4 regions of the Mesorhizobium sp. M0514 genome follow, and region 1 is predicted to be linked to each of the others. Evidence: predicted binding sites of a transcription regulator. Region 1 holds the regulator's gene; each other region holds the start of a gene.

Region 1 (7,795 bases):
GATGGCTCGGCCAAGATTCGCTCTGGCCACGGGCAACGCGCTCCCGTCCGGTTTTTCTTTCTCGGCATCGCGGCCTGCGGTGTGCCGGGACTTGATGCCAGCACGAATTGCGCAAGCGTATGATTCCAGCGGCAACTTCCATTCCCACAAACCGGCTTAAAGGGTGCGGCCCACAAGACGTCTGTGCGACGTTACCGGGCTGACACGAAACTGTCATGCGACTGTAATAATCGAAGGCTATTGGCCTCAGCGGGCGCCGGTTTGAAGAGGGCGCCAAGAGACCATCTTCCGAACAGGAGCAGGCCACATGAAGAAATTCCTCGTTACGGCATCGGCCGTGGCGGTAGCGTTCGCCGCATCGTCCGGTGTCGCCGCTGCGCGTGACCAGATCCAGGTCGCCGGTTCGTCGACCGTGCTGCCTTACGCCAAGATCGTCGCCGAGCAGTTCGGCGAAACTTTCATCAGCTTCAAGACCCCGGTGGTCGAGTCCGGCGGCAGCGGCGCCGGCATCAAGGAGTTCTGCAAGGGCGTCGGCGAAGACACGATCGACATCGCCAACTCCTCGCGCCCGATCAAGAAGGACGAGCTGAAGTCCTGCGCCGACGCCGGCGTCAAGGACGTCCAGGAAGTCCGCATCGGCTATGACGGCATCGTCTTTGCCACCGACATCAAGGGTCCGGACTGGGCGCTGGTTCCCGCCGACATCTACAAGGCGCTCGCCGCCAAGCTGGTGGTCGACGGCAAGCTGGTCGACAACCCGAACACCAAGTGGAACCAGGTCAATCCGAAGCTGCCCGACTGGGATATCGCCGCCTATATCCCGGGTGAGAAGCACGGCACCCGTGAAGTGTTCGAGACCAAGCTGCTCGACGCCGGCTGCGACAAGGCCGCTTTGAAGGCTGCCGGCATCGCCGACGACAAGGAAATCGGCAAGACCTGCATCGCCATCCGCAAGGACGGCAAGGCTGTCGACATTGACGGCGACTACACCGAGACGCTCGCCCGCATCGACTCCAACAAGACCGGCGTTGGCGTGTTCGGCCTCGCCTTCTACGAGAACAATGCCGACAAGCTGAAGGTCGCTACCGTGGAAGGCATCGTGCCTTCGACGCAGACCATCGCCGATGGCACGTACCCCGTGTCGCGGCCGTTGTTCTTCTACGTCAAGAAGGCGCATCTGGGCGTCGTTCCTGGCCTCAAGGAATATGTCGAGTTCTTCCTTGATGACCAGATGATCGGCCCGGAAAGCCCGCTCGCCCAGTACGGCCTGGTTTCCGCTCCCGACGCCGAACGTCAGGGCCAGCGCGACGCCTTCGCCGCCGGAAAGACAATGTAATCAACGGACGGATCAGGGCGCGGATGAACTCCGCGCCCTGATTTCGCCGCTTGCCGCAACGGCGGCGGCGATCTGAATTTTCCCTGGGGTGGGTTATGTCGTCCTTGCTCGTACTCGCCATAATCATCGTCATAGGCGTGGTCGCTTTTGTGGTCGGCCGCCAGCGCGCCGCGGCGCAGGATACCGGCAAGGTCAAGCCGCATTCGCGCGCGCATTATCATGGCTGGTGGGCCTTTCTGCTCGCGGTCCTGCCTGCCGTCCTTTTGCTCGCCGTCTGGGATATCGGCTCTTCCTTCTATCTCGACCGGCATATCCATGCCGCTTTGCCCGAGCGCACCGCCGACACAAAGGTCGCCAGCGAAGCGCTCGACGCCAGCCTGGTGAAGAGCCTGGCCAAGGGCTTGCGCCGGCTCGATGGCGATACCGCACTTCCCGCTACTTTCGCCGAATTGCAGCCGCTGCTCGCCGCCAAGGGCGTGGCACTGGCCAGCGACACACAGGACTACATGATCCCGATCGCGGTCGAGGCGAACCAGGTCCAGGACCGGCTCGGCCTGTTCGGCGCCGTGCTGACCTTCGCGCTGTCGGTCGCCGGCGCCTTCTATGCGCTGAGGCAGATCGCGCCGCGCGCCAGGGCGCGCAACAATGTCGAGAAGCTGATGCTGTGGGGGCTGCTTGCGGCCTCGACCATCGCCATCCTGACCACGGTCGGCATCGTGCTGTCGATGCTGTTCCAGACGATCACCTTCTTCGAAAGCGTATCACCGATGAGCTTCTTCTTCGGCACGGTGTGGGATCCGCGTTTCGCCGCCGCCGGTTCCGGCGGCAGCCAGGGTCAGTTCGGCCTGATCCCGCTACTCGCCGGCACGCTCTACATCGCCGCCGTCGCGCTTCTGGTCGCAGTGCCGGTAGGGCTGATGTCGGCGGTCTACATGTCCGAATACGCCTCGCGCAGCGTCCGGTCGGTGGTCAAGCCCGCGCTTGAACTGCTGGCCGGCATCCCGACCATCGTCTACGGCATCTTCGCCGTGGTCACGCTCGGACCGTTCCTGCGCGACCTCTCAGCAGCCCTCACCGGCGGCTCTCCCTTCATCCAGGGCCAGAGCATCTTCACCGCCGGCCTGGTGATGGGCGTCATGCTGATCCCGGTCGTGTCCTCTTTGTCCGACGACATCATCACCGCGGTGCCGCGCGCAATGCGTGACGGCTCGCTCGGCCTCGGTGCCACGCGCTCCGAGACGATCAAGCGGGTGATCCTGCCGGCGGCACTGCCCGGCATCGTCGGCGCCATCCTGTTGACGGCGTCGCGCGCCATCGGCGAGACGATGATCGTCGTGCTGGCGGCGGGCGTCGCGGCCAATCTGACGGCCAACCCGTTCGAGGCGATGACGACCATCACCGTCAAGATCGTCAACCAGCTGACCGGCGATCTCGAGTTCAACTCGCCGCAGACGCTGGTCGCCTTCGCGCTCGGCCTGACGCTGTTCGCGCTGACGCTGGTGATGAACATCGTCGCCCTCTACATCGTGCGCAAGTACCGGGAGCAGTACGAATGACCGACATCCCCCTGGACACGATGGCGGGTGCCGTCGCGCGTCCGCGCCGCGACATCGGGCTGAAGGCGCGCTACGCCGCCGAACGCCGGTTCCGCATCTATGGCGTGATTGCGATCTCGGTGGGCCTGGCGTTCCTGGCCATCATGTTGATCACCATCGTCTCGAAAGGCTACACCGCCTTCTGGCAGACGACGGTGACGCTGCCGGTCACCTTCGACGAGAAGGTGATCGATCCCTCCGGCAAGCGCGCGACCGACCCTACCGTGCTGATCAAGGCGAACTATCCCAAGCTCGCCGAAAACGCGCTGGTGGCCAAGCTCGGCATCGATCCGGCCAACAAGCCGATGATGCTGAAGCTCAAGGGCTTCCTGTCGGAAGGCGCCCGCGTCCAGCTGCGCGACATCGTCTCCGCCGATCCGTCGGTGATCGGCACGACGCGTGACGTCGACATCCTGGCCGCCGCCAATCTCGACTCGGCCTTCAAGGGCCAGATCGACCTCGGCGTCGATGAAGCGCGCCGCAAGGTGTCCGACCAGCAGATCGACTGGATGAACAAGCTCAAAGCCGAAGGCGCGATGGCCGAGCATTTCAACACCGGCCTGTTCAGCTATGGCGCCTCCAGCCGGCCCGAGACGTCGGGCATGGGCGTGGCCATCATCGGTTCGTTCTACATGATGGTGATCGTGCTTTTGCTGGCGCTGCCGATCGGCGTCGCCGCCTCGATCTATCTCGAGGAGTTCGCCAAGAAGAACCGCTTTACGGACCTGATCGAAGTCAACATCAACAATCTCGCGGCGGTGCCGTCGATCGTCTTCGGTCTGCTTGGCCTTGCCGTGTTCATCAACTTCCTCGGCATGCCGCGCTCGGCTTCCTTCGTCGGCGGCCTGGTGCTGACTTTGATGACGCTGCCGACCATCATCATCGCGACGCGCGCCGCCCTTGCCGCGGTGCCGCCGTCGATCCGCTCGGCAGCGCTCGGGCTCGGCGCCTCCAAGATGCAGATGGTGTTCCACCACATCCTGCCGCTTGCCGCCCCAGGCATCCTTACCGGCACCATCATCGGCCTGGCGCGTGCGCTCGGCGAGACAGCACCGCTGCTCTTGATCGGCATGGTCGCTTTCGTCGCCGATTATCCGACGACGCCTTTCGATCCGGCGACCGCGCTGCCGGTGCAGATCTACATGTGGGCAAACGAGGCTGAGCGCGCTTTTGTCGAGCGCATGTCCGGCGCCATCATCATCCTGCTCGTCTTCCTCATGGCCATGAACATCACCGCGATCGTGCTTCGGCGCCGGTTCGAGCGGCGCTGGTAGAAAAAAGGCAATTTGGTATGAACATCATGACCGAACAGTCCCTTGAGAATGCAGTGGGCGACAAAATGAACGCCAAGTCGAACGAAGTCATCAAGATGCGCGGCGACAAGGTCGGCGTCTTCTACGGCGAGAAGCAGGCGTTGTTCGACGTCAATCTCGACGTCCGCCAGAACCAGGTGACGGCGCTGATCGGCCCGTCCGGCTGCGGCAAGTCGACCTTCCTGCGCTGCCTCAACCGCATGAACGACACCATCGATTCGGCGCGGGTGACCGGCAAGATCACGCTCGATGAAGACGACATCTACGACAAGAACATCGATGTCGTCGAACTGCGCGCCCGCGTCGGCATGGTGTTCCAGAAACCCAACCCGTTCCCGAAGTCGATCTACGAGAACGTCGCCTACGGCCCGCGCATCCATGGGCTGGCCAAGCGCAAGTCCGACATGGACCAGATCGTCGAGCAGAGCCTGAAGAAGGCTGCGATCTGGAACGAGGTCAAGGACCGCCTGCAGGAGCCCGGCACCGGCCTGTCCGGCGGCCAGCAGCAGCGCCTGTGCATCGCGCGCGCCATCGCCGTGTCGCCGGAGGTGATCCTGATGGACGAGCCCTGCTCGGCGCTCGATCCGATCGCCACCGCCCGTGTCGAGGAGCTGATCGACGAACTGCGCCAGAACTACACGATCGTCATCGTCACCCACTCGATGCAGCAGGCGGCGCGCGTGTCGCAGCGTACAGCGATGTTCCATCTCGGCTATCTCGTCGAGGAGGGCGCCACCGACAAGATGTTCACCAACCCCGACGACAAGCGCACCCAGGACTACATTACCGGCCGCTTCGGCTGAGCCGTCCGGCGGGTGAATTTTCAGGCACGAGGACCAAGATCATGGGTGAACATACCGTCGCCTCCTTCGATGAAGAGCTCGGGCAGATCAGCAAGCTGATCCGCGACATGGGCGATCTGGCAGGCTCGATGGTCAGCGGCTCGACCAGGGCGCTGCTCAATTCGGACAATGCGCTGGCACAGCGTGTCGTTTCCGACGACGCCATCATGGATGCGCGCCAGCGCGAACTGGACGACCGCGCCATCACGCTGATCGCCAAGCGCCAGCCGATGGCCAACGATCTGCGCGCCGTGGTCGGCTCGATCCGCATGGCCGGCGACCTCGAGCGCATCGGCGATCTCGCCAAGAACATCGCCAAACGCGTCGGCACCGTGGGCTTGAGCGTCACGCCGCGCGACCTCTCGCACTCCATCGATGCCATGGCGCAGCTGGTGCTGATCCAGGTGCAAGGCGTCGTCGAGGAATATGCCGCCACCGATGCGGCAGCTCTTGCAAAACTCAGGAATGACGACGAGCGCATCGACGTCAAATACACGTCCGTGTTTCGTGAGCTCTTGACCTACATGATGGAAGACCCTCGCAACATCACCGCCTGCACGCATCTCTTGTTCTGCGCCAAGAATCTTGAGCGCATCGGCGATCATGTCACCAACATCGCCGAAAATGCGTATTATGTGCTGACCGGCCAGCAATTGCCCGCCAATCGTCCGAAGCAGGACGAGACGGCGATGGCCACGCCGGCCTGATGAGGGTGAACTGCCTATGATCGCGCCACGCATCATGGTCGTGGAGGACGAGGAGCCGCTAGGCGTGCTCCTCCGCTACAACCTCGAATCCGAAGGCTATCACGTCGAGGTGGTGACACGCGGCGACGAGGCCGAGATCCGCCTGCAGGAAAACGTGCCCGATCTCCTGGTGCTCGACTGGATGGTGCCCGCTGTTTCCGGCATCGAGCTCTGCCGGCGGCTTAGAGTGCGGCCCGAAACCGAGCGGCTGCCGATCATCATGCTGACCGCGCGCGGTGAGGAAAGCGATCGCGTGCGCGGCCTGTCCACCGGTGCCGACGACTATCTGGTCAAGCCATTCTCGACGCCGGAGTTCATGGCGCGCGTGAAAGCGCTGCTGCGCCGCGCCAAGCCGGAAGTGCTGTCGAGCGTGCTCAAGGTCGGCGACATCGTGCTCGATCGAGAATCGCACCGGGTCTACCGCAAGAAGAGCGAGATCAGGCTCGGACCGACCGAGTTCCGGCTGCTCGAATTCATGATGCGCCATCCCGGCCGCGTGTTCTCGCGCAGCCAACTGCTCGACAATGTCTGGGGCGAGACGATCTATATAGACGAGCGAACCGTCGACGTGCATGTCGGGCGGCTGCGCAAGGCCGTCAACAACGGCCGCATGCCGGATGTCATCCGTACCATTCGCGGCGCCGGCTACGCGATCAGGGAAGACTAGGATCCTGCGCGTCGCGCCGTTGCCGGCCATTCACGCGACATGCTTGCCGGATTTGGGCTGAATACCCGGCGCAAAAATCTCCTGATCGACGAAGCCGAGCGCGCGCATGGCACAGCCTTCGCGGATCAGCGGCAGCTCGTTGGGCTCGGTGTCGAAGGAGATCGACTTCGAGTGCTGGCCGCCGGCGGTCTGGGCGATCGCTTCGCGCAATGCCGGTTCGATCAGGTCGAACGCGGCGGCGCTGACGCCGACCATGGCGACGGGTGCCGGATCGATCAGCGCAAACAGGCTGCCGAGGCCGAAGCCGAGCGCCTCGCCGGCCTTGCGATAGGCTTCGCGCTCCGGGCCGTCGGTTTCGCGGGCGCGCGCGGCGAGTGCGCGCATATCAGCGTCGCCGATATCGACCGGCTCGGCATCCTCGCCCATCATTTTGGCGCTGCGCCAGATGGCGTAGTTTCCGGCATAGGCCTCGACGCAGCCGCGCCGCCCGCAGCGGCAGAGCGCGCCGCCCGGACGGTGGATCATGTGGCCGAACTCGCCGCCCGAGGAATGGGTGCCGGTGAACAGTTCGCCTTTCAGCACCAGTCCCATGCCGATGCCGTGCGACAAGAGGATCGCGATGAAATTGTCGCGGTAGCGCTCGGGCTGGCGCCATTGCAGGGCCACCGCCATCATATTGCAGTCGTTCTCCATGGTGGCCGGAATGCCGAATTCCGCTTCCAACATGTCGGCGAAGGCAATGTCGGTCAGTGGCGTGATCGGCGACCACAGCATGGCGCGCGCCTGCGAATCGGTGATGCCCTGGATGCCCATGGCAATGCGGGCGATGCTCTGGACATCGAGGTCGGGATCCTCAAGCCGCCGCCGGACGATTGCTACGCATTCGCCAATCAGCTCGTCGCGCGGCTTGGTCAGCGTGTCCAGCCGGCGCTGTTCCTCGGCGACGACGTGGCCGGCATAGTCGATGACGGTGACGGACAGGAAATTGAGCGACAGCACGACGGTCATCACCGCCGCCGCTTCCGGGTTGAGACCAAGGCCCACCTGCGGCCGGCCGCGTTTCAGTGCGCCGGTCTCGCCAGGTTTGCCTTCAATCAGGATGCCTTCTTGAATCAGATCAGACGAGATTGCCGATATGGTCGAGTGGCTGAGGCCGGTGGTCGCCGCAATCTCGGTCCGCGACGGCTGGCCGGCCCGGCGCACGGCTGAAATCACCATCGCACGGTTGCGACGGCGCAGATCGTCGTGGCGGATTCCAACCGACATTTGTTTCCTCCCGGCCTCCTCGCGCCTCAT
Region 2 (7,795 bases), on a different contig from region 1:
GGCAATCCGCTGGCCATGGCGGTCGGCAACGCTGTGCTCGACGTCGTGCTGGAAGACGGCTTCCTCGAAGACGTCCAGCGCAAGGCATTGCTGATGAAGCAGGGCCTGGCGGCGGTCGCCGACGAATTTCCCGATGTCATCGAAGGCATCAGGGGCAGCGGCCTGATGCTTGGCCTGAAATGCGCCATGCCAAACACCAAGGTCAACATGGCGCTGCGCGACCAGCATCTGCTGGCGGTGCCGGCCGGCGACAACGTCATTCGTCTGCTGCCGCCGCTGACCGTCACCGACGCCGAGATCGGCGAAGCGCTCGATCGCATCCGCGCCGCTGCCAAGGGCCTGACCGACGCCATCGCCGCGGCCGCCGCGAAGTAATCCCGAGAACCATTCCCGATGAGCCTTCGCCATTTCACCGATCTTTCCGCCGTTTCCGAAGGCGATCTGCGCCTGATGCTGGACGATGCGGTGGTGCGCAAGGCGCGCCTCAAGGCCGGCGAACGGACCAAACCGCTCGAAGGCAAGGTGCTGGCCATGATCTTCGACAAGCCGTCGACGCGCACGCGCGTGTCCTTCGACGTCGGCATGCGACAGCTCGGCGGCGAGACCATCATGCTGACCGGCACCGAAATGCAGCTCGGCCGCTCCGAGACCATTGCCGACACCGCCAAGGTGCTGTCGCGCTATGTGGACGCCATCATGATCCGCACCACGTCGCATGAGCGGCTGCTCGAGCTGACCGAGAATGCCACGATTCCGGTCATCAACGGGCTGACCGACGACACCCATCCCTGTCAGCTGATGGCCGACATCATGACCTTCGAGGAGCATCGCGGTCCGGTTGCCGGCAAGACCATCGCCTGGACCGGCGACGGCAACAACGTGCTGCATTCGCTGCTCGAAGCTTCGGCGCGGTTCCGCTTCAACCTGAACGTCGCAGTGCCGGAAGGCAGCGAGCCGGCGCAAAAGCACATCGACTGGTCGAAGTCCAATGGCGGCAAGCTGCACTTCACCCGCTCGCCCGAAGAGGCCGTCGACCAAGCCGACTGCATCGTCACCGACTGCTGGGTGTCTATGGGCCAGGAACACCGCGCCCGCGGCCATAATGTCTTCTCGCCCTATCAGGTCAATGCGGCGCTGATGGCCAGGGCCAAGCCCGACGCCCTGTTCATGCACTGCCTGCCGGCGCATCGCGGCGAGGAAGTCACCGACGAGGTCATCGACGGTCCGCATTCGGTGGTCTTCGACGAAGCCGAGAACCGGCTCCACGCCCAGAAGGCGGTTTTGGCCTGGTGTCTGGGCGCTTGATCTCCAGGCGCTTGATCTCCAAGCGCTTGATCCGGGGCGACGCGATGCCTATTTGCGCCCCATCACGCAAATCAAGCGCGTTTGGACGCATGCACCCCTCCGGGCCGCATGGCCGCGCCCTGGAGCTTTGTCATGTTGGAAACGCATCAAGTGACTGAACATCACCCCAAACTCGGCGAGTTCGGCTATGCCGGCGACGATCATGTCGTGCCCTTCGAGGTAGGCCCGCTCGACGTGCGCGGCCGCACCGTGCAGCTCGGGCCGATGCTCGACGCCATCCTCAACCGTCATGACTATCCCGAGCCGGTCGCCCGCCTGCTGGCGGAAGCCTGTGTGCTGACGGTGCTGCTCGGCACCTCGCTCAAATTCGAGGGCAAGTTCATCCTGCAGACCCGCACCGACGGGCCTGTCGACATGCTGGTCGCGGATTTCTCCACGCCCTCGGCATTGCGCGCCTATGCGCGCTTCGATGCCGACCGGCTGGAGGCCCTGGTGGCCGCAGGCCAGACCTCGCAGCAGACGCTGCTGGGCAGCGGCGTTTTGGCGCTGACCATCGACCAGGGGGCGCACACGCAGCGCTATCAGGGCATCGTCCAGCTCGACGGCGAGACGCTGGAAGACGCCGCGCGCACCTATTTCCGCCAGTCGGAGCAGATCCCGACCGACCTCAGGCTGTCGGTGGCCAAGCTGCTGACGCCCGGCCCCGGCGGTGCGCGCGAGCAGTGGCGCGCCGGCGGTATCCTGGCGCAGTTCCTGCCGCAGTCGCCCGAGCGCATGCGCGTGCCCGACATTTCGGGGGGCGACGGCGATCCGCGCGACGTGATGAACGAGCCGGCCGACAATTCTTGGCGCGAGCTGGTGGCGCTGCTCGGCACCATCGAGCCGACCGAGCTGATCGACCCGACCATCGGCGCCGAGCGGCTGCTCTACAGGCTGTTCCACGAACATGGCGTGCGCGTCTTCGGCGGCGTGCCGGTTGCCGACCAATGTTCCTGCTCAAGGGACAAGATACGCGGCATCCTCGAGGGGTTTTCCGCGCAGGAGATCAAGGACAGCACCGAAGATGGCGGCATCCACGTCGCCTGCGAGTTCTGCTCGAAGCAGTACGACTTCGACCCGGCGGAGTTTGCAACTCAGTAGCATCTCTTCCTTCTCCCCGTTCACGGGGAGAAGGTGCCCGAAGGGCGGATGAGGGGCAGCGCGAACTTTGGTGAATGGCCGCGCATAGCCTACGTCATGTGCGTGGAAGATAACCTCATGAGTCCGGCGTCGCCCCTCATTGCACTGCCGGGCATTTCTCCCCGTATAGAGATGGGGAGAAAACCCCTAATTCACCGTCCGCCGCGTCCCCGGCAGATCCAGCGAAAACGCGGGAATAGCGACGTCGAACGTCTCGCCCTTTTTGTTGCGCATGGTGTAGTGGCCGACCATGATGCCGGAGGGCGTCGAGAGCGGGCAGCCTGACGTGTATTGATAGCTGTCGCCCGGATTGAGCTCAGGCTGGTCGCCGACCACGCCGGCGCCGCGCACTTCCTCGATCCGGCCGCTGCCGTCGGTGATGTGCCAGTAACGCGACATAAGCTGCACGAAATCGTCGGACTGGTTGTCGATCGTCACCTGGTAGCCCCAGACATAACGGTTCTCCGCCGGGTCCGAGCGGTCCTCCAGGTAGAACGGTCTGACCTGCACTTCGATGTTGCGCGTGACGGCGCGATACATGGGCTGCTCCGGTTGCGCGGCAAGGAACATTTGTCGCGCTATGCGGTTTGATACGCGCACAACGGCATGTCCTGCCAGCCTCAAAGCGGAGGTGCCGACAAACAATGTCATTTAAGTGACACATGACAGTGTTGGTGTGCGCAAACCTTGCCGGCGACTCAAGGCCCATCTGTCGACTGACAAAGCAGCCGCGAGCGGCCTTTCCGGAGTGACCAGATCTCATGGAACTAGCTCTCACAGCCGCCTTCGCTTCCTCCGCTTTGCTTCATTCCAATCTCGCCAGCATCCTGCTTGCTTCGTCGAAACTGCAAGCGCGTCGCCTTATCCCTCCGCCGTCCGACGAGCAGCCACCGGTCTCGATCGTCGTGCCGTCGCGCGGCGTGGAGCCGTTCACACAAGAGACGCTGCAGCGAGCCTTCTCGCTCGACTGGCCGCGCTACGAACTGATCTTCTGCGTCGCTCACGCCGACGATCCCGTCGTCAAACTGATAAACAGGGCGATCGTCCTGTTTCCCAACGTGCCGGCCCGGCTGCTGATCGGCGACGACCGCGTCAGCAGCAACCCGAAGCTCAACAACTGCGTCAAGGGCTGGGAAGCGGCGCGCAATCATTGGGTTATTCTGGCGGATTCCAACGTGCTGATGCCTAGGGATTACGTCCAGCACCTGATGGCGGCCTGGCGTACCAATACCGGGCTTATCTGCTCGACGCCGATCGGCTCGCGGCCGGAAGGCTTCTGGGCCGAGGTCGAATGCGCGTTCCTCAACACGCTGCAGGCGCGCTGGCAATATGCCGGCGAGGCGCTTGGCCTCGGCTTTGCCCAGGGCAAGAGCATGCTGTGGAACAAGCCGATGCTCGATACCAATGGCGGTATCCGCGCGCTGGCCGCCGAGATCGCCGAGGATGCTGCTGCAACCAAGCTGGTCAACGGACTGGGCCTGCGCGTCAATCTCGTTGCCTCGCCTTTCGAGCAACTACTGGGGCAGCGCCGACTTGCCGACATCTGGTCGCGTCAGGCGCGCTGGGCGCGGTTGCGCCGCGTCACTTTCCCGCTGTTTTTCGCACCCGAGATCCTGACCGGCGTCGCCGTGCCGTTGGCGTTGGCGCTGGTGGCGGCCGCAAGTGCCGGCATCAGCCTGCCGGCCACGGTGTTGGCCGTGCTGACGGCGGCCTACATTCCCGAATGCGCGCTGGCCGCGGCCAAGGGCTGGCACCTGTCGCTGCGCATGGTCCCGGCGATGATGGTGCGCGACATGATGCTTCCCGCCATCTGGGCGCGCGGCTGGCTGAGCGGCGCCGTCGACTGGCGCGGCAACATCATGACCATCGGCACCAAGACGGCCGAACTGGAAGAGGTTTCGTCGGGAGCGTGACGCCTCGCGGCCTATCCGGCTGCCTTCAGCGCCTGCGCAACGTCCTCCAGCAGATCGTCCGTATCCTCAAGACCGACCGACAGCCTGAGCGTTCCCGGCCCGATGCCAAGCTCGGCGCGAGCTTCGTCGCTGAGGTTCTTGTGCGTGGTGGTCGCCGGATGGGTGATCAGGCTCTTGGCGTCGCCGAGATTGTTGGAGATCAGCACGATGTCGAGCGCGTTCTGCAAGGCGAAGGCCGCCTGCTTGCCGCCCTTGACGTCGAGGCAGATCAGCGTCGATCCGCCTGTCATCTGCTTCTTGACGATGTCGGCCTGCGGGTGGTCGGCGCGGCCGGGATAGATGACGCGGGCGATTTCCGGCCGTCCTGCCAGGAAATCCGCGATCTTGGCCGCGCTTTCCGTCTGCTGGCGCACCCGAACCGGCAGCGTCTCCAGGCCCTTGAGCAGCGTCCAGGCGTTGAACGGCGACAGGCTCGGGCCGGTGTGGCGGAAATAGTCGTGCAAATTCTCGTCGATCCATTTCTTGTCCGACAGGATGATGCCGCCGAGACAGCGTCCCTGGCCGTCAATGTGCTTGGTCGCGGAGTAGACGACGATATGGGCGCCGAGCTGCAAGGGCTTCTGCTGCAAGGGCGTGGCAAAGACATTGTCGACGATCAGCCTGGCGCCGATCGAGGTGGCGAGCGCCGCCACCGCTGCGATGTCGACCACTTCCAGCGTCGGATTGGTCGGGCTTTCCAGGAAGAACAGTTTCGTGTTCGGCCGCACCGCCTTTTCCCAGTTGGCGATGTCGGTGCCGTCGACCAGCGTTGCCTCGATGCCGTATTTCGGCGCCAGCGTCTCCACCACCCAGCGGCAGGAGCCGAACAGCGCGCGCGCCGCAACGATATGGTCGCCGGCCTTGGCGCTGCACAGGAGCGCTGCCGTCACCGCCGCCATGCCGGACGCCGTTGCGCGCGCATCTTCGGCACCCTCCAGCGCGCACATGCGCTTTTCGAACATGTCGACGGTAGGGTTGGCATAGCGCGAATAGATGAAGCCCGGCTCCTCGCCCTTGAAACGGGCCTCGGCAGCCTGCGCCGTCTCGTAGACATAGCCTTGGGTGAGGTACATCGCTTCGGACGTCTCGCCGAACTGGGAACGCAGCGTTCCCCCGTGCACGAGTGCGGTCTGAGGTTTCCAGTTACGCTTCTTGGTGCTCATGGCTTTTGTTCCAGACACAAAAAAACCGGCCGCGAAAGTCGCAACCGGTCCATATGGCCTTGCGGCCCGACGGTCCTTTAGCGACTTGTTTAACGTGGCTGCAAGCCGACCGGCCAAATCACCACGGGATAACCACCCTTTAGACCTCACCTGCGCTTGCGTCAATTGCCGGCTTCATTAAGAGGTTTGTACCAGGCAGGTTCCGCAATAATATCCAGCGGTTTTGCGGCAAGAACCTGCCACAAAGAGACCGACCTTGGAGCGGAGCCAGCCTTTTGCGGCAGACAGGCATTCTTCCCGATCAGGACATTTCCGCGCTGTTTCAGTCCGGCGCGCTGAAGTCGCCGCGCGCGCTCGATGTCGACCAGGTGCAGCCGGCGAGCCTCGATCTCAGGCTCGGCGACAAGGCTTTTCGCGTGCGCGCCTCCTTCCTGCCGGGTCCCGATCATCTGGTGGCCGACAAGCTTCACCGGCTGAAATTGCACGAATTCAGTCTCGCCGAGGGCGCGGTGCTGGAAACCGGCTGCGTCTACATCGTGCCGCTGCTCGAAAGCCTGGCGCTGCCCCCAAACGTGTCGGCCTCGGCCAACCCGAAGAGCTCGACCGGCCGGCTCGACATCTTCACCCGGGTGATGACCGATCGCGGCCATGAGTTCGACAAGATCGCCCCCGGCTATCACGGGCCGCTTTATCTCGAAGTCAGTCCACGCACCTTCCCGATCGTCGTACGCGCCGGATCGAGGCTGTCGCAGATCCGCTTTCGCACTGGCAACGCGCTGTTGTCGGAGGCAGAACTGAACGAATTGCACCGCGCCGAGATGCTGGTGGCGACCGAGCCGCCCAACATTTCCGGCGGCGGCATTGCGCTGTCGATCGATCTTGACGGCGACCAGAACGGCCTGGTCGGCTATCGCGGCAAGCATCACACCGGCTTGGTCGATGTCGACAAGCGCGCCGCCCAGGATGCCGTCGATTTCTGGGAGCCGCTCTATAAGAGCGGCGCCGGCGAACTGGTGCTCGACCCGGACGAGTTCTACATCCTGGTCAGCCGCGAAGCCGTGCACGTGCCGCCGCTCTACGCCGCCGAGATGACGCCCTTCGATCCGCTGGTTGGCGAATTCCGTGTTCACTATGCCGGCTTCTTCGATCCGGGCTTCGGCCATTCGGCCTCAGGCGGCACCGGCAGCCGGGCGGTGCTCGAAGTGCGCAGCCACGAAGTGCCGTTCATCCTCGACCACGGCCAGATCGTCGGCCGGCTGGTCTACGAACACATGCTGAAGCGGCCGCAGGCGCTTTACGGCACCGATCTCGGCTCGAATTACCAGGCGCAAGGCCTCAAGCTCTCCAAGCATTTCCGCCCCGCCGGCTGAACCTTCGATCACCGTCAGGCAAAATACTTGCCTGCGCTGCCTCACCATGCTTGGCTGCCTTTCGGTGGCCGGCAAGAGAACGGCGCGCAAGGGGAACCAAAATGCAGATTTCAAGATGGATCATATCGGCAGCGGGCGCTGCCATGCTGGTGATATCGGCCGGCTCGCTGGCTGAGGCGCAGGAGAAATTGAAGATCGGCACCGAGGGCGCTTATCCGCCCTTCAACACCATCACCGCGGACGGCAAGATCGAGGGCTTCGACATCGACATTGCCAATGCGCTGTGTGCGCAGATGAAGGTCGAGTGCGAGATCGTCACCCAGGACTGGGACGGCATCATCCCGGCGCTGCAGGCGAAAAAGTTCGACGCCATCATCGCCTCGATGAGCATCACCGAGGAGCGCAAGAAACAGGTCGCCTTCACCAACAAATACTACACGACGCCGCTGGCGCTGGTGGCGCCCAAGGACAGCGACCTCACTTCCACCGAACCGGCAGCCCTTGCCGGCAAGACGGTGGGCGCGCAGGCCTCGACCACCCAGGCCGACTATGCGCAGGACGCCTATGGCAAGGCCGGCGCCGAGGCGAAACTCTACCCCACCCAGGAAGAGGCGATCACCGACTTGCAGAACGGCCGTCTCGACGCCGTCATCTCCGACAAATTCGTGCTGATGGACTGGCTGAAGAAGGCGAGCGACGGCTGCTGCAAGCTTGTCGGTGACGTCAAGGGCACCGAGACGCAAGCCGGCATCGCTGTCCGCCTGGAGGACACGGCACTTCGCGACAAGCTCAACGCGGCGATAGACGCCATTGTCGCCGACGGCAC
Region 3 (7,795 bases), on a different contig from region 1:
AGGGGCCGAAATACTCCTGGCGGCGCGTTCGCAACAGCTGACGCAGCGGTAATTTCGCCTGTCTTTACAAAGACTGTGATCTCTTGGCTGTCCGGACGGAAGTATCCGCCAGGGAGGAAGCCGCGCTGATCGGCGGCAACACCAATGCAGCGACCATCATGATCGCCGAAAAGGCGGCTGACGTGATCAGGGCTGCAAGGTCCTGATGCGGAGCGCAAGGCAACCTGAGCAGATCTTCTGGGAGATGCAGCCGCCCCTTTGGTGCGGCGGTTTATTTCTTGTTTTATGCGATCCCGAGGGAAAGCGCTGCGCGGTTTTCCCGGGAAAACCGCTTCACTTTGCTGGAATGCTTTTAGGCCAAGGCCCGCGCTTCGCGAAACGAGATCAGCTTGCGGCGATTCTCGTCCCATAGCGCCAGCTTGACGCAGCGCAGGCTGTCGAGAAGCGTGACGCGGCCGATGCCGCGCAATTCCGGATAGTCGCGCAGCACTTCCTGCAACCGGTACCCCGGCACCTTGGCGGAGAGATGGTGCACGTGATGGACGCCGATATTGCCGGTGAACCAGTTCAGCACCGGCGGCAAATCGTAATAGGACGAGCCGTGCAGGGCGGCACGCTGGAATTCCCACTCTTCGTCCTTCGCCCATTCCGTCTCCTCGAACTGGTGCTGGACGTAGAACAGCCAGATGCCGGCCGATCCGGCCAGGATCACGATCGGCAAATGGACGATCAGGAAAGCGCCGGGGCCGACCAGCCAGATAAGCAGCGCTGCCGCAACCGCGATGCCGAGATTGGTGGTCATCGACGACACCCAGGGCGTCAGGCCGCCGCGCATCATGCCGACGGGCAGCCTCTGCTCGAAGATGAACAGCCAGATCGGCCCGAGGCCGAACATCACCAGGGGATGGCGGTAGAGACGATAGGCAAGGCGTCCCCGCCAAGACAGCCGGCGGTATTCAGCAACCGTCAACGTCCTGATATCGCCCATGCCGCGCTCGTCAAGATTGCCGGCGCTGGCGTGATGGGTGGCGTGCGCGCGCCGCCAGCAATCGTAAGGGGTCAGCGTCAGCACGCCGAGCGCGCGGCCGATCCAGTCGTCGGCAGTGCGGTTGGCGAAGAAGGAGCCGTGGCCGCAATCGTGCTGGATCATGAAGATCCGCACCAGAAAACCGGCGGCGGGAAGGATCAGGATCAAGCCCCACCAGTGGCCATAGGAATAGGCTGCCGAAGACAGCGCCCACAGCGTAACGAAAGGAATAAGGGTGATGGCGAGTTCAAGAGTGCTGCGTCGCCGGTCGGGCTTCTTGTAGCGCGCCAGGATCTTCAACCAGGCGCGCTTGCTGTTGGCGGCCGTCTCGGGGGAAATCATGTTCATCAGGAAGCATAGGCGGGGCGTCCCGCTGCTGCAAGGAAAAGCTCACGCGAAATTACTGCGCGTAATTGTCGCGCGATTGCATCGCTATTGACGGCGTTGGCCGCCGGCCATGCTGGCTTCTATGCCGTCCAGCCGATCGAGCAGGTCCCGGAAACGGGCGGGAATGTCGGCCTCGGTGCGGAAGGCCGGCAAGGTGCGCAAGAAGCGCGTCGTCGCCTCGGTGCCGAACTGGCGCCTGATGTCGGCGGCGAGCTCTTCGCTTCTGTTGCCAGTATTGCGGTCCATGATCTCAAATCCTGTGTCGGTTTCAAAACTCCTCCAAGCTTTGAATGGTTCCCCATAGCGGGGTATTGGCAAGCAAAGGCTGCCGTTACGGTAAAGTTTGAATTAATTTTGAACGTCCTTGCGCCCCGCACCAAGTCCGACGGGCAGCCCGCAACATTGCCTGCTGTGGGGCGTCCTCCTGGGCTTACCCCTTGATTTTTGGCCGCCAAACCTCGATATCGGGCGCAAATCCAAACCATTCGAATGACGGGAAATGGCGATGAGCGACCAGACAAAAGACGAACGCGCGCCCGAGGATATCGAAACGGCCGAGGCCGAGCGCACGCAAGGCGGCATCGACGGCGACTATGAAGCGCTGGTGCGGCTGCTGAAGGAAAACGAGGAGCTGAAGGACCGCGCGCTGCGCGTCGCAGCCGAGATGGAGAATCTGCGCCGCCGCACCGCCCGCGACGTGCATGATGCGCGCGCCTATGCGGTGGCCAATTTCGCCCGCGACATGCTGTCGGTGTCGGACAATCTGCGCCGCGCACTCGATGCTATCCCCGCCGAGGCGAAAGCGGCCGGAGACGCCGGCTTCAAGGCGCTGATCGACGGCGTCGAGATCACCGAGCGCGCCATGCTGTCGACGCTGGAACGGCATGGGGTGAAGAAGCTTGAGCCGGAAGGTGAGAAGTTCGACCCGAATTTCCACCAGGCGATGTTCGAAGTGCCCAATCCCGATGTGCCGGCCAACACCGTCGTCCAGGTCGTGCAGCCGGGCTATTCGATCGGCGAGCGCGTGCTGCGGCCGGCCATGGTCGGGGTCGCCAAGGGCGGCCCCAAGATCGCGGCCACCGAAGCGCCGGTCGAGCCGGGGCCGGTGAACGAGCAGGCCGAGAAGGATGCGTGAGTAGGGTAGGCAGTAGGGAATAGGGAATAGGGAAGAGGGAATAGGGAAGAGGGAAGAGGGAAGAGGGAATAGGCAGGCGTATCAATCGCGCGGCTTCGTGTTATTCATACTTTCCCTAATTCCCAATCCCTACTACCTCATGTCCCTGACACCCATCGACCTCCTCGACTATGCCGGCGTCGCCGTCTTTGCCGCGACCGGGGCATTGGCGGCTTCGCGCAAGCAGCTCGACATTATCGGCTTCCTGTTTCTGGCCAGCGTCACCGGCATTGGCGGCGGCACGCTTCGCGACGTCATCCTCAACCTGCCCGTCTTTTGGGTCGCCAACTCCGGCTATGTGCTGGTTTGCGCGGCGGTTGCGGTGCTGGTTTTCTTCATCGCTCACCGCGTCGAATCCCGCTGGAAATGGCTGCTCTGGCTCGACGCCATCGGATTGGCGGCCTTTTCCGTAATGGGCGCGGCCAAGGGGCTGGCCATCACCGGCTCGCCGGTCGTCTCCGTTGTTATGGGCGTGTTGACCGCCACATTTGGCGGCATCCTGCGCGATCTGCTGGCCGGCGAGCCATCGGTGCTGCTCAGGCCCGAAATCTACGTCACCGCCGCACTCGCGGGCGCCGGCCTCTACACACTTGGCGATCTCGCCGGCCTGCCGCCGCTCGCCTCGGATGTCGCCGGCTTCGTCGCGGCTTTCCTGGTGCGCGGCGGCGCGCTGAAATTCGGCTGGACCTTTCCGTCCTACAAGAGCCGCCCGGGACGGCGACCGGAGGATATTCCATAGGGAGAGGGATTAGTGAGTAGGAATAGTCAGGAGTCAGGAGTCCCGGCAGCTTCACTACTGCCTACCGCCTACCGCCTACTGCCTACTGCCTCACGCCGCAAAGCGCTGCGCTTCCCCGCCATAATAGTTGACGTAGCGGGCGCCGATTTCCTTGACCGGCATCACCACGAACACATCGACCGTGGAGAACTCACGGTCGATGACGCAGCCGTCACCGATGCGGGCGCCGACGCGCAGATAGCCCTTGACCAGCGGCGGCATGGCCGCGATCGCCGCCTTGGCGTTGACCGCCTCGATCGGCATCAGATCCATCGAGCAATAGCGGCCGGAGACCGCCCGCACATCCCACGCGGAGTTGGTTCGGCAGTGATGGGCAAGGTAGGTGAGCGCCTCGGCATGCGCAGCCGGCACCGTGCCGGGGAACGAGGCACAACCGGTCATCACGCCGATCTCATAGTGGTTGATGTAGGCCCAGATGCCTTGCCACAGCGCCTCGATGGTGCGCTTCGAGCGGTATTCCGGCAGCACGCAGGAGCGGCCGAGCTCAAGGAAGCGCTGGCCGGGATGGCGGGCGATCAGCTTGGTCAGTTCGAACTCGCCTTCGGAATAGAAGCCGCCGGCGGTCGCCGCAATCTCTTGCCGCAGCAGGCGGTAAGTGCCGACGATGCGGCGATGCTCGGGGCCGGAGATCGAGGTGTCAAGCACCAGCAGATGGTCGCACAGCGGGTCGAAGCGGTCGGCGTCGCGCCGGTCCTGCGCCTGGAACAGGTCCTTCCTGGCGCCAAGCTCGTCATAAAACACCCGGTAGCGCACTTCCTGCGCGGCGGCGATCTCGGCCTCATTGCGGGCAAGCCGCACTTCGAGATTGCCGATACGGCCCAGCGGTGCGCCTGTTGCGACGGCATCGGCGTTCCGCGCGGCGAGCAAAGCGCCGCCTGCGCTGGGCCGAGTGTCACATTCCGGCATAACTGTATGCACGAGTGATTCTCCTTCGAGCCATCCCTCTTGGCACGGGGATACGGTGTAGGTGCAACAGGATTGTGACAGTACCGTGATACGGCGCGACGGGCAATACTTCGTCGGCTGGCGAAAACCCTCATTCGGCTACCTACGTGACGCGAGGATTGCGCCAGCGTCGCGTCGCGCTGGGACGATTCACGCGACGCGCTTCTGTCTTTGTTTTGTGCATGTCGTCTTCTCAAAACCGGGGCCACTTTTGAGGGACATGAATTCAGGCGGCCACCTGGCCCTCGACGGCATGGACCAGCGCGTCGGGATCGAGCGGCTTGGTGACAAAGCCGCTGGCGCCATGGGCGAGCACTGTGTGGCGGGTCTTTTCCTGGCTGTCGGCCGAAAGCACCATGATCGGAACCGGCGGCACAGCCATTTCCTCCTCGTGGCGGCGGATGGCGGCGATCGCGTCCAGCCCGTCCATGACCGGCATGTGCAAATCCATCAGCACCACATCGAAGCGATTTTTCAGCCCGGCTTCGGTCACCGCCTCGACCGCGGCCTTGCCATTGCCGACCACTTTCACGCGATGTCCCGCCTTCAAAAGCGTGGCGCGGGCAAGCATGGCGTTGATGTCGTTGTCTTCGGCGATCAGCACCGACAAACCTTGCTGGCGCCCGCCGTGGGCACGAAGCGAGGACGCGCCGGTCTTTTCCGGCTTGGGCGGCGGCAAGGCAGGGACATGACTGGTCAGCAGCACGCGCAGCAGGGTTTCGCCGCGCACCGGCCTCGCCAGGAAGGTGGCGTAGCCGTTGGTGCGGAATTCGCCAAGCATGCCGCGGTCGGTCGGCGCGATCAGCGTGATCGCCTCGCAATCGGCAAAGCCACTCTGGCGCAGGCGCTTGAGCAGTCTGCCGTCGCCGTCCTCCAGGGCCGCGTCGATCAACAGCACATCGCAATGTTCGGCGAAGGGCGTCGCCTGGGAAGCGGTTGCGGCGACGTCGACGGCGCCGCCATGGGCGCGGATGGTGCGGGCGATGGCGTCGGCCTCGACGGCGTTCTTCGACACGATCACGGCGCGCCGGCCGGCCAGGATGTTCTGCCGGTTCTGCGGTGCTTCGGTTGCTCCTGCGGCCGGGATCTCGAAGACGAATTCCGATCCCTCGCCAAGCCGGCTCGACACCGAAATGGCACCGCCCATGGCGGCGACCAGGCGCCTTGATATGGCCAGACCGAGGCCGGCGCCGCCATGGGTGCGGGTCGAGGTGCCGTCGGACTGTTCGAATTCCTCGAAGATGCGCTCCATGTCGTCTTCGTGCAGGCCGGGGCCGGTGTCGGTAACGGTGAAGCAGATGCGGTCGCTGGTATCGGTGCGGGCGCGCGCAATCGAGACCAGCACGCCGCCGGTGTCGGTGAACTTGATCGCATTGCCGATCAGGTTGAGCAGCACCTGCCTGACCCTGCCGGGATCGGCCATGATCATCTGCGGCACGTCGGGCTCGACATGACAGCCGAGGCCGATGTTCTTGGCGAAGGCTTTCGCTGCCATCAGTTCGACGATGTTGTCGGCGATTTCGCGCAGCGATGTCGGCTGCGGCTCCGGGTCGAAACGGCCGGCCTCTATCTTGGAATAGTCGAGCAAATCCTCGATGAGCGCCAAAAGGGCGCTGGCCGAGGTCGAGACAGCGCCGACATAGGTGCGCTGCTCGGGCGACAGATTGGTGTCAGCCAGAAGCTTGGCCATGCCCATGATGCCGTTCATCGGCGTGCGGATCTCATGGCTGACGGTGGCGAGGAAGCGCGACTTGGCCTGGCTGGCATATTCGGCGCGCTCGCGCGCGGTGATCAGCGAGGATTCGGCGCGTTTGCGCGCGGTGATGTCGCGGGCAATCGCCCGGTGCGAGACGGCGCCGCTATCCTTGTCGCGTACCGACAGTTCGATCCATGAGAACCAGCGCGGACCGTTCGGGGTGCGTATGGAGACGTCGGTGGAACTCAGGCATTCATGATCGGAAAAGGCGGCGTCGGGGACGATGCCGACATCAATGCCGTGTTCGGCGAGGGTCCTGCCGGCAAGGTCGCGTTGGTCGGTTCCGACGAGGCTGGCGAAAACCTTGTTGGCGTAGACGATGTGGCCATCGCGGTCGCGGTGGACGACGAGATCGCCGAGCGCATCGATCAGCCCGCGAAAACGCTCCTCGCTCTCCTGCATCTCCCACATACGGTCGGCCAGCGTCTCGATTTCGGCGCGGCTACGGGCCGCGGTTTCGTCGAGCAAGGCCGCCGCGCGGCGGACGGTGCGCCGGCTGCGCAGGTGCATGGCGACGCCGGCAAGGCCTGTCGCCAGCAGGCCGAGGGTGATGAAGATCGGCGCACCGGTGAGGTGGGAGAGGCCCGCCAGCACGACACTGGCGACCACCGTCAGGAACGGCAGGCCCTCGGACGTGGGGCGCGGCAAATCCGGCGCCAGAGGCGGCGGCGCAACACGCTGCCGCTTCACCGTCGCCGGACTCGGCCCGTCGACGCTTTCGGCACGGCTCTTCTCTTTCCTGGCGGACTCCGCGATCATGCGGAAATCCTTGCCAGATAGAGATTATGGAAAAGCGCGGCGGATCGTTCGAATTTTAGCGGTCATGCATTTTTGGCGGTTTTCCGCATCGCATGATCTTTTCCGAAAACCTGATCCCTTCGGGGTCATGCTTCGGGAGCCTCACATATCGACAACCACGCGGCCCCTGATCTTGCCGTCGACGATGTCGTGGGCGGCGGTGATGATGCCGTCGAAGCCGATGGTCGTCGACAGGCCGGCGAGCTTCTTGAGATCAAGATCGCTGCCGATGCGGCGCCAGGCTTCCAGCCGCACAGCCTTTGGCGCCATCACCGAATCGATGCCGAGCAGCGAGACGCCGCGCAGGATGAACGGGGCGACGCTCGACGGCAGATCCATGCCACCGGCCAGGCCGCAGGCGGCGACCGCGCCGCCATAGGCGGTCATCGACAGCACATTGGCCAGCGTGTGGCTGCCGACGGCATCGATGCCGCCGGCCCAGCGCTCCTTGGCCAGCGGCTTGGCCGGCTGGGAGAGTTCCTCGCGCGAAATCACTTCGGCGGCACCGAGGTCGATCAGATAGGAGCTTTCGGCGTTGCGGCCGGTCGAGGCGATGACGTGATAGCCAAGGCTGGACAGGATCGAGACCGCGACCGACCCAACGCCGCCGGCTGCACCCGTCACCACCACCGGGCCGCGATCCGGCAGGATGCCGTGCCGCTCCAGCGCCATGACGCTGAGCATGGCCGTATAGCCGGCGGTGCCGACCGCCATCGCATCGTGGGCGCTGATGCCGTCGGGCAACGGCACCAGCCAGTCGCCGTTGACGCGGGCGCGCCCGGCATAGGCGCCGAAATGCGTCTCGCCGACGCCCCAGCCATTGAGGATGACCTTGTCGCCCTTGCTCCAGTCGGCATGCGATGAGGAGAGGACGGTTCCGGCGAAATCGATGCCCGGCACCAGCGGCCA
Region 4 (7,795 bases), on a different contig from region 1:
GCAAGCGATAGTCTGGTCACCGGCGATTCCGCGCCGCCGGCCAGCATCACGTCGGCATCGCCGAAGATGATCAGCCGGGCGGCATCGCCAATGGCGTGCGCGCCGGTCGAGCAGGCGGTGACGACGGCGTGGTTGGGGCCTTTCAGCCCATGCCGGATCGATACCTGGCCAGATACCAGGTTGATAATGTTGCCGGGAATGAAGAATGGACTGATACGGCGCGGTCCGCGCTCTTTCAGGATGATAGCGTTCTCGGCGATGCCCTCGAGGCCGCCAATGCCGGAGCCGATCATGACGCCGGTGGCGCAGCGCTCGGCTTCGGTGCTGGGCTCCCAGCCGGAATCCTTCAGCGCTTCGTCGGCGGCCGCAATCCCGTAAAGGATGAAGTCGCCGATCTTGCGCAGTTCCTTGGGCTCGAGCACGGCTTCGGGATTGAGCGTGCCGTTGGTGCCGTCACCGCGAGGAATGACGTGGGCGATCTTGCAGGCAAGATCTTCCACTTCGAACTCGGTGACGCGCTTGGCGGCGCTGCGGCCGGTCAGAAGTTCCTTCCAGCTGTGCTCGAAGCCCATGCCGAACGGCGAAACCAGGCCAAGGCCCGTGACGACGACACGCCTCATCGCAGGTCCTCCCCGGTGATGACTGCGGATAGTGTCAGGCCGAAGCCTTGTCGATGTACTTCACGGCATCGCCGACGGTCAGGATGGTCTCGGCCGCATCGTCCGGAATCTCGACGCCGAACTCTTCTTCGAACGCCATGACGAGTTCGACCGTGTCGAGGCTGTCCGCGCCCAGATCATCGATGAAGCTCGCCTGCTCGGTCACCTTGTCGGCATCGACGCCAAGATGTTCGATGACGATCTTCTTGACGCGCTCTGCGGTGTCACTCATTTGGGGCATCCTCGTCTTTTGTTTGTCTGTCTTCGTTAGCGGGCAGAATGCCGCTAATCAAGCTGAAAGATGGTCCTGCCGGAAACGCAACGATGCCGGACCGGTTTTTGCCCGAACCGCCGGGTTGCGGGCCGCATTACACGAAAAATGGCCGAGGTCCAAGGCGAAATGGTCTCTTTTCACAAGCCGGCCATGTCTTCTTATCACCCGACAATATCCCGTCAGATCATGGCCATGCCGCCGTTGACATGGATGGTCTGGCCGGTGACGTAGGCTGCCTCGTTGGAGGCGAGATAGGCGACGGCCGACGCCACTTCAACACTCGTGCCCATGCGGCGCGTCGGGATCGCGGCCATTACCGCGTCTTTCTGCTTGTCGTTGAGCTTGTCGGTCATGGCCGATTCGATAAAGCCCGGGGCGACGCAGTTGACAGTGATGTTGCGGGTGGCGATCTCCTGCGCCAGCGACTTGGAAAAGCCGATCATGCCGGCCTTGGAGGCGCAATAATTGGTCTGGCCAGGATTGCCGGTGACGCCCACCACCGAGGTGATGTTGATGATGCGGCCATGGCGGCGGCGCATCATCGGATGGGTCAGCTCGCGGGTCAGCCGGAACACGGCGGTGAGGTTCACCTCCAGCACGCTGTCCCAATCCGCGTCCGCCATGCGCACGAACAGGCCGTCCTTGGTGATGCCGGCATTGTTGACCAGTATGTCGACGCCTTCGAGTTCGGCTTCGGCCTTCTGGCCAAGCGCCTTGACCTCGTCACGGTCGGCAAGATTGGCCGGGAACAGCTTTACCCGGTCGCCGAGTTCGCCGGCCAGGGTCTCCAGTTTCTCGATGCGGGTGCCGTGCAGGCCGACAATGGCGCCTTGCGCATGCAGCACCCGGACAATCGCCTCGCCAATGCCGCCCGATGCGCCGGTGACGAGCGCCTTGCGGCCGGTCAGTTCGAACATTTTCGTCTCCTGATCTTAAGAGAACACCCTTCCCACGGGAGAGGTTGAATCGCCAGTGGATTATGCAAGCGCGGCCAGCGCCGCCTCGACTTCGGCCGGCGTGCCGACGGCCGATGTGGTGATGTCGCGGCTGATCCGCCGCGCCAGGCCGGAAAGCACCTTGCCGGCGCCGATCTCAAAGAGCGTGGCGACGCCATTGGCGCCGAACCACTCCACCGTTTCGCGCCAGCGCACGCGGCCGGTGATCTGCTCGACCAGGCGGCGCGCGATCTCGTCGGGGTCGCGGGTCGGGGCTACAGTGACGTTGGAGACGACGGGCACGACCGGTGCATTCTTGGTCACGCCCGCCAGCGCCTCGCGCATGACATCGGCCGCCGGCGCCATCAGCGCCGAATGGAAGGGTGCGGAGACCTGCAGCATCAGCGCCCGCTTGGCGCCCTTTTCGGTGCACAGTTTCGCGGCGAGTTCCACCGCCGCCCTGGCGCCGGAGATCACCAGCTGGCCGCCGCCATTGTCGTTGGCGATCTGGCAGACCTGGCCGGATCCCGTTGCGGCCTCGGTGCAAGCGGCTTCGACGTCGGGCTGTTCCAGTCCGATGATCGCCGCCATGGCGCCCTCGCCGGCCGGCACCGCCGCCTGCATGGCGTTGCCGCGGATGCGCAGCAGCCGGGCAGCATCGGCGACCGAAACGAAACCGGCCGCGGCAAGGGCGGAATATTCGCCGAGCGAATGACCGGCAACGTAGGCAACCTTGTCCTTCAGCGAAAAGCCGCGCGCTTCCAGCGAGCGGATTCCCGCCAGCGAGACCGCCATCAGCGCCGGCTGGGCATTGGCAGTCAGGGTCAGCGCCTCTTCCGGGCCTTCCCAGATCAGTTTCGACAGCTTTTCGCCCAACGCATCATCGACTTCCTCGAACACCCTGCGTGCCTCGGGGAAGGCGTCGGCGAGGTCCTTGCCCATGCCGACAGCCTGACTGCCCTGTCCCGGAAAGGTGAATGCGACGGCCATTTGGGCGCTCTCCAGCGGCTGATTTTTCCTGCCTGTGACGCAAGGCGGACCGTCAAGTCAAGCCCGGAGGCGGCATTTCCGCTCTCGCTTGAACCGGAGCTGACCTCGAGTCCCTGTTCCCAAAGGCTTTTTGCCGATCACACCTGATGAAAACCGCTCACGAATCGTTTGCTGGCTCTTCTTATTTTCGCCACAGGCGCTAGCTTTTGCATGACAGTTCTATGACAGAACGGTGGCGCGAGTGGAAATACGCGTTGCTTGGGCCGGGGGAAGAGACGTGGCTAGGATCAGGAAGGGCGCGGCCGTACCCGCGCCACAGTTCTTGGAAGACGATCCGTCCACCGGCTACCTGCCGGGGCGCAGATGGCCGGTCATCCGCTACGGTCTGGTCACGCTGCTTGCCTCCGCCATCCTGGTGTTCGCCATCGAATGGATCGTGCGCGGCGACTTCTTCGGCACAGTCGACTTCTTCCTGCAGCCATTCAAGCCGGGCTGGACCACCATCATTGTCTTTGCATTGGTGCTGATGGGACTGGACGCCGTGTTTGGCCGCAGTCACCAGAGCCTGATGATCGTGGCGCCGCTGACGCTGGCGCTGGCCTTTGTGGGGCATCAGAAGTCGCATTATCTCGGCGATCCGCTCTACCCAACCGATTTTCTTTATTCGCGCCAGATCATGGCACTGATGCCGCTCCTGGTGCGCGAGCGGCCCTGGACGGCGCTCGCCATGGCGGTCGGCATCGTCGCCGGCCTGTCGCTGCTGATCTATGGCTGGCGGTTGTGGCGCCGCAAGGTTCCGATCCTCAGCCGCAAAGGGCGGCTGGCGCGGCTGACGCTGGCAGTGCCGCTGCTCGCCTTCTTCGTCTCAATCATGGACTACGCCACCTTCTCGTGGACCCGCGACCGGCTGCAGATCATCCCGATCATGTGGGACCAGAAGGAGAACTACGCCTCCAACGGGTTTGCGCTGGCCTTCGCGCTCAACGTGCCGATGGCGCATGTCTCGGCGCCGGCGGGCTATTCCGACAAGGCGATCGACGCGATCGACAGGCCTGCTGTGGCGGCCTCGGTACCGGATGAGAAACCCGACATCATCGTGGTGATGAGCGAATCTTTCTGGGATCCGACCAAGCTGCCCGGCGTCACAATCACGCCTGACCCGATCCCCAATGTGCGGGCGCTGCGTTCCGGCTATATGTTTTCGCCGGAATTCGGCGGCATGACCGCCAACATCGAATTCGAGGCGCTGACCGGCTTTTCCAATGCCTTCCTGCCGGCGGGCTCGATCCCCTACCAGCAATATGTGCGCACGCCGACGCCGTCGCTGGCGACCTTCCTGAAAAGCGAGGGCTACCGGGCGCGCGCCATCCATCCGGGCACCAACTGGTTCTGGAACAGAGGCGCCGTCTATGCCGATTTCGGTTTCAACGATTTCCGCTCGGAAGAGACGCTGCCGCCACTGGAAAAGCGCGGGCCGCTGGCTTCCGATGCCTCGATGACCGACGAGATCATCGCAGAGGCCGACGCCAGCGAGCGGCCGGTGTTCTTCTTCGCCGTCAGCCTGCAGAACCACGGTCCCTACGAGCCGTACCGCTATTACAATCCGACCCACAAGGTCGCGGCACCGATCAGCACATGGGCGCGGGAATCGCTGCTCAGCTACGCCGAAGGCTCCGCCGATGCCGACCGTGGCCTCGAACGATTGATCGAATGGGCGAAGAAGCGCGAGCGGCCGACGGTCATCGCCTTCTTCGGCGACCATCTGCCGCCGCTCGGCCCCGTCTATGTCGAAACCGGTTACCTGAAGGACAATGTCGCGCCGCGCAAGGAACCGACGCCGGAGGCGGCACTGGAGCATCATCAGACGCCGCTGGTCATCTGGTCTAACCGCACCGGTCCGGCGCAGGATATGGGCGCGGTGAGCCCGGCCTTCCTGCCCTACCATATCCTTACCACGGCCGGGATCACGCACCCCTACTATACCGGCTTCCTGGGCGCGCTGCGCGAACGCTATCGCGTCGTGGATCGCAATCTGCTTCTGACACCGTCAGGTGAGGCCACGGCGGACTGGGCGCGGCAGAAGGACATCGATCCGGCGATCAACGACTTCCGCCTGCTGCAATACGATATGATGTTCGGCAAGCGTAAGGCGGCTCCGGACTTCTTCCCCGAAACGATCAACGGTCGTACCCCGCATACGAGTTGATGCCTGGTCTTTTCCAACCCTGCGACGCCAGGACGCTGTCCGGAGCATGCGTTACCCTTGCCTTCCAGCCAAATTGCTATATAGACGCCCGCAATCTGCCGGTCCTTGCTGGGGGCTGAACGGAGGGCCGGAGGTTTTATCCAAAACCTTCGTGTGAAGCCAGAAGCGCTTCCGCCTCCCGTGTCTCCGCTCTCGACCGTCTCGAAATGCTCCTTTCTTCCTCGCCCCCTCGGGACCAGCGGGTCAGAGAAGTTGCAGAGGCTTTTGCCGCGAGGATCCGGGAGAGAAACGAAGAAAGGCACTGAACCACTATGGCTCTATACGAACATGTGTTCCTTGCCCGGCAGGACCTCTCGCAGCAGCAGGTCGATGCGCTTGTCGAACAGTACAAGGGCGTCATCTCCGCAAATGGCGGGTCCGTCGGCCGGGTCGAGAACTGGGGACTGAAGTCCCTCACCTACCGGGTCAACAAGAACCGGAAGGCTTACTACACGCTTATGGACCTCAACTGCCCGCCGGCAGCGCTCAACGAGATGGAGCGCCAGATGGGCCTGTCCGAGGACGTGCTGCGTTTCCTGACCGTCAAGGTCGAGGCGCATGAGGAAGGCCCGTCGGCCATGATGCAGAAGCGCGAAGAGCGCTCGGAACGCGGCGGCTTCGGCGACCGCGACCGTGGCGATCGTGGTCCGCGCTCGTTCGGCGACCGTGATCGCGGCGACCGTGGCGATCGTCCGCCGCGCTCATTTGGCGATGCCGGTGGCGATCGTGGTCCGCGCCGTCCGCGCGAAGGCGTTGAAGGAGGTGCAGAATAATGGTCGACATCAATCAGATCCCGACCCGGCGCCCGTTCCATCGCCGCCGCAAGACCTGCCCGTTCTCCGGCGCCAACGCGCCCAAGATCGACTACAAGGACGTGCGTCTTCTGCAGCGCTACATTTCCGAGCGCGGCAAGATCGTGCCGTCGCGCATCACCGCCGTCAGCCAGAAGAAGCAGCGCGAACTCGCCAAGGCGATCAAGCGCGCCCGCTTCCTCGGCCTGCTGCCCTACGTGGTTCGCTAAGATCTCCGAAGCAGGCGGTTCGCCGCCTGCTTCCTTCTCCCACGGCGACGGGCGCCCAGGGGTAATTTGATGATGCATGTCGTTGTCCCAAAACCGGGACCACTCTTGGCGACGTGCATTGAAATCCCGAGTTGAGGTGAAAAGCCTCTAACTGCCGCGACAGGCAGGACAGCGACACCGGCGCAAAGGCGCTCAGAGCTTCCTGACCTGTTCCATTCAATTCGGCGCCGATCCCGCGGTCGGTGCCAGACGAAGGAACAAGACCATGCAAGTGATTCTTCTCGAACGCGTTTCCCGCCTCGGCCAGATGGGCGATACCGTCAAGGTCAAGGACGGCTTTGCCCGCAACTTCCTCTTGCCGCAGGGCAAGGCGCTGCGCGCCAACGAAGCCAACAAGAAGAAGTTCGAAGGACAGCGCGCGCAGCTCGAAGCCCGCAACCTCGAGCGCAAGTCGGAAGCCAGCCAGGTTGCCGAAAAGCTCGACGGCAAGAGCTTCATCGCCGTACGTTCGGCCGGCGAGACCGGCCAGCTCTACGGTTCGGTGTCGACCCGCGACATCGCCGACCTGCTGACCGCCGAAGGGTTCTCGGTCAACCGCAACCAGATCCAGCTCAACCAGCCGATCAAGACCATCGGCGTCACCAATGTGGCGATTGCGCTGCATCCGGAAGTCGAGGTCACCATCAGCCTCAACATCGCCCGCACGGCCGACGAAGCCGAGCGCCAGGCCAAGGGCGAGACGCTGACCACCGCCGAAGCCATCTATGGCGATGACATCAACGACAACGCACGGCCGGAGAACTTCTTCGACCCGAACACCGAGTTCGAAGGCGGCGAAGAAGACAACGCCTGATCCCGCACGGGGCGTGATCGGGAAGCGAGGGGAGCAGCGCTCCAATCACTTCCTCGTCATCCAGCCTTTCTGGACCAATGCCCGGGCCTCTCGCCCGGGCATTTTTGGGCCAAATGGAACTTTTCGAACCCCTATATATTGTTGCAGAATTGGTCCGCCAGTCTGACCGTGAGGGGACATTTGGTGATGAATATTCTGTTGAAACGCGTTCTCGACCGCCTGGTGCGTACGGGCAATCTGAAAGTCACCGGCCCGAAGGGCTCGACAGTGGTTTTCGGCGACGGCAGCGGCGAGCCGGTGCATATGCACATCAAGACCGCGCATGCCGAGCGCGCCATTACCTTCGATCCGATGCTGGCCGTGCCGGAAGCCTATATGGACGGCGAACTCGACATCATCGAGGGCGGCGTACTGGGTATGATGCGCATCGCCTTCCAGAACATGGGCAGTGGCGGTATCGACGCCACCTGGTCGAAGGCCATCGAGGGTCTGCGCCACGCCTTTCGCCGCCTGCAGCAGATCAACACCGCATCACGGGCGCGCCGCAACGTGCAGCGCCACTATGATTTGTCGGGTGACCTCTACCGGCTCTTCCTCGACGACGACATGCAGTATTCCTGCGCCTACTTCGAACAGCCGGACATGACGCTCGACGAGGCGCAGATGGCCAAGAAACGCCATATCGCCGCCAAGCTCAGGCTGAAGGCCGGCCAGACCGTGCTCGATATCGGCTCCGGCTGGGGTGGGCTCGGCCTCTATCTCGCCAAGGCTTTCGATGTCGACGTGCAAGGCGTGACGCTGTCGACCGAGCAGCACGG

Evidence for each region. Region 1 encodes PhoB, which activates phosphate uptake and scavenging genes when phosphate is short. Its sites were predicted from a motif close to TGTCATNNANCTGTCAT; they were not measured.
Region 2: a site for PhoB is predicted at 3,130-3,146, ahead of NKI61_RS00280 (ceramide glucosyltransferase). Genes of this name have one in related genera too.
Region 3: a site for PhoB is predicted at 4,357-4,373, ahead of olsB (l-ornithine N(alpha)-acyltransferase). Genes of this name have one in related genera too.
Region 4: a site for PhoB is predicted at 3,069-3,085, ahead of NKI61_RS17585 (LTA synthase family protein). Genes of this name have one in related genera too.

What each region holds. Positions count from the first base shown of each region.
Region 1 covers NZ_JAMYQZ010000076.1:1,298-9,092, reverse strand. The annotation lists gene NKI61_RS25040 (substrate-binding domain-containing protein) at 308-1,336, shown strand; gene pstC (phosphate ABC transporter permease subunit PstC) at 1,432-2,892, shown strand; gene pstA (phosphate ABC transporter permease PstA) at 2,889-4,205, shown strand; gene pstB (phosphate ABC transporter ATP-binding protein PstB) at 4,223-5,047, shown strand; gene phoU (phosphate signaling complex protein PhoU) at 5,089-5,793, shown strand; gene phoB (phosphate regulon transcriptional regulator PhoB) at 5,810-6,499, shown strand; gene NKI61_RS25010 (ROK family protein) at 6,530-7,765, opposite strand.
Region 2 covers NZ_JAMYQZ010000001.1:53,976-61,770, reverse strand. The annotation lists gene NKI61_RS00300 (aspartate aminotransferase family protein) at 1-375, shown strand, start outside; gene argF (ornithine carbamoyltransferase) at 394-1,305, shown strand; gene NKI61_RS00290 (Hsp33 family molecular chaperone) at 1,414-2,445, shown strand; gene apaG (Co2+/Mg2+ efflux facilitator ApaG/CorD) at 2,632-3,024, opposite strand; gene NKI61_RS00280 (ceramide glucosyltransferase) at 3,246-4,397, shown strand; gene NKI61_RS00275 (O-succinylhomoserine sulfhydrylase) at 4,409-5,599, opposite strand; SAM riboswitch at 5,657-5,734, opposite strand; gene NKI61_RS00270 (2'-deoxycytidine 5'-triphosphate deaminase) at 5,875-6,969, shown strand; gene NKI61_RS00265 (ABC transporter substrate-binding protein) at 7,071-7,795, shown strand, end outside.
Region 3 covers NZ_JAMYQZ010000027.1:34,181-41,975, forward strand. The annotation lists gene NKI61_RS13635 (DUF934 domain-containing protein) at 1-41, shown strand, start outside; gene NKI61_RS13640 (hypothetical protein) at 84-206, shown strand; gene NKI61_RS13645 (fatty acid desaturase) at 353-1,375, opposite strand; gene NKI61_RS13650 (hypothetical protein) at 1,460-1,660, opposite strand; gene grpE (nucleotide exchange factor GrpE) at 1,920-2,549, shown strand; gene NKI61_RS13660 (trimeric intracellular cation channel family protein) at 2,695-3,327, shown strand; gene olsB (l-ornithine N(alpha)-acyltransferase) at 3,418-4,293, opposite strand; gene NKI61_RS13670 (response regulator) at 4,559-6,847, opposite strand; gene acuI (acrylyl-CoA reductase (NADPH)) at 6,989-7,795, opposite strand, start outside.
Region 4 covers NZ_JAMYQZ010000039.1:38,054-45,848, forward strand. The annotation lists gene fabF (beta-ketoacyl-ACP synthase II) at 1-620, opposite strand, end outside; gene NKI61_RS17570 (acyl carrier protein) at 655-891, opposite strand; gene fabG (3-oxoacyl-[acyl-carrier-protein] reductase) at 1,113-1,850, opposite strand; gene fabD (ACP S-malonyltransferase) at 1,911-2,858, opposite strand; gene NKI61_RS17585 (LTA synthase family protein) at 3,136-5,064, shown strand; gene rpsF (30S ribosomal protein S6) at 5,376-5,876, shown strand; gene rpsR (30S ribosomal protein S18) at 5,876-6,124, shown strand; gene rplI (50S ribosomal protein L9) at 6,390-6,977, shown strand; gene NKI61_RS17605 (cyclopropane fatty acid synthase) at 7,164-7,795, shown strand, end outside.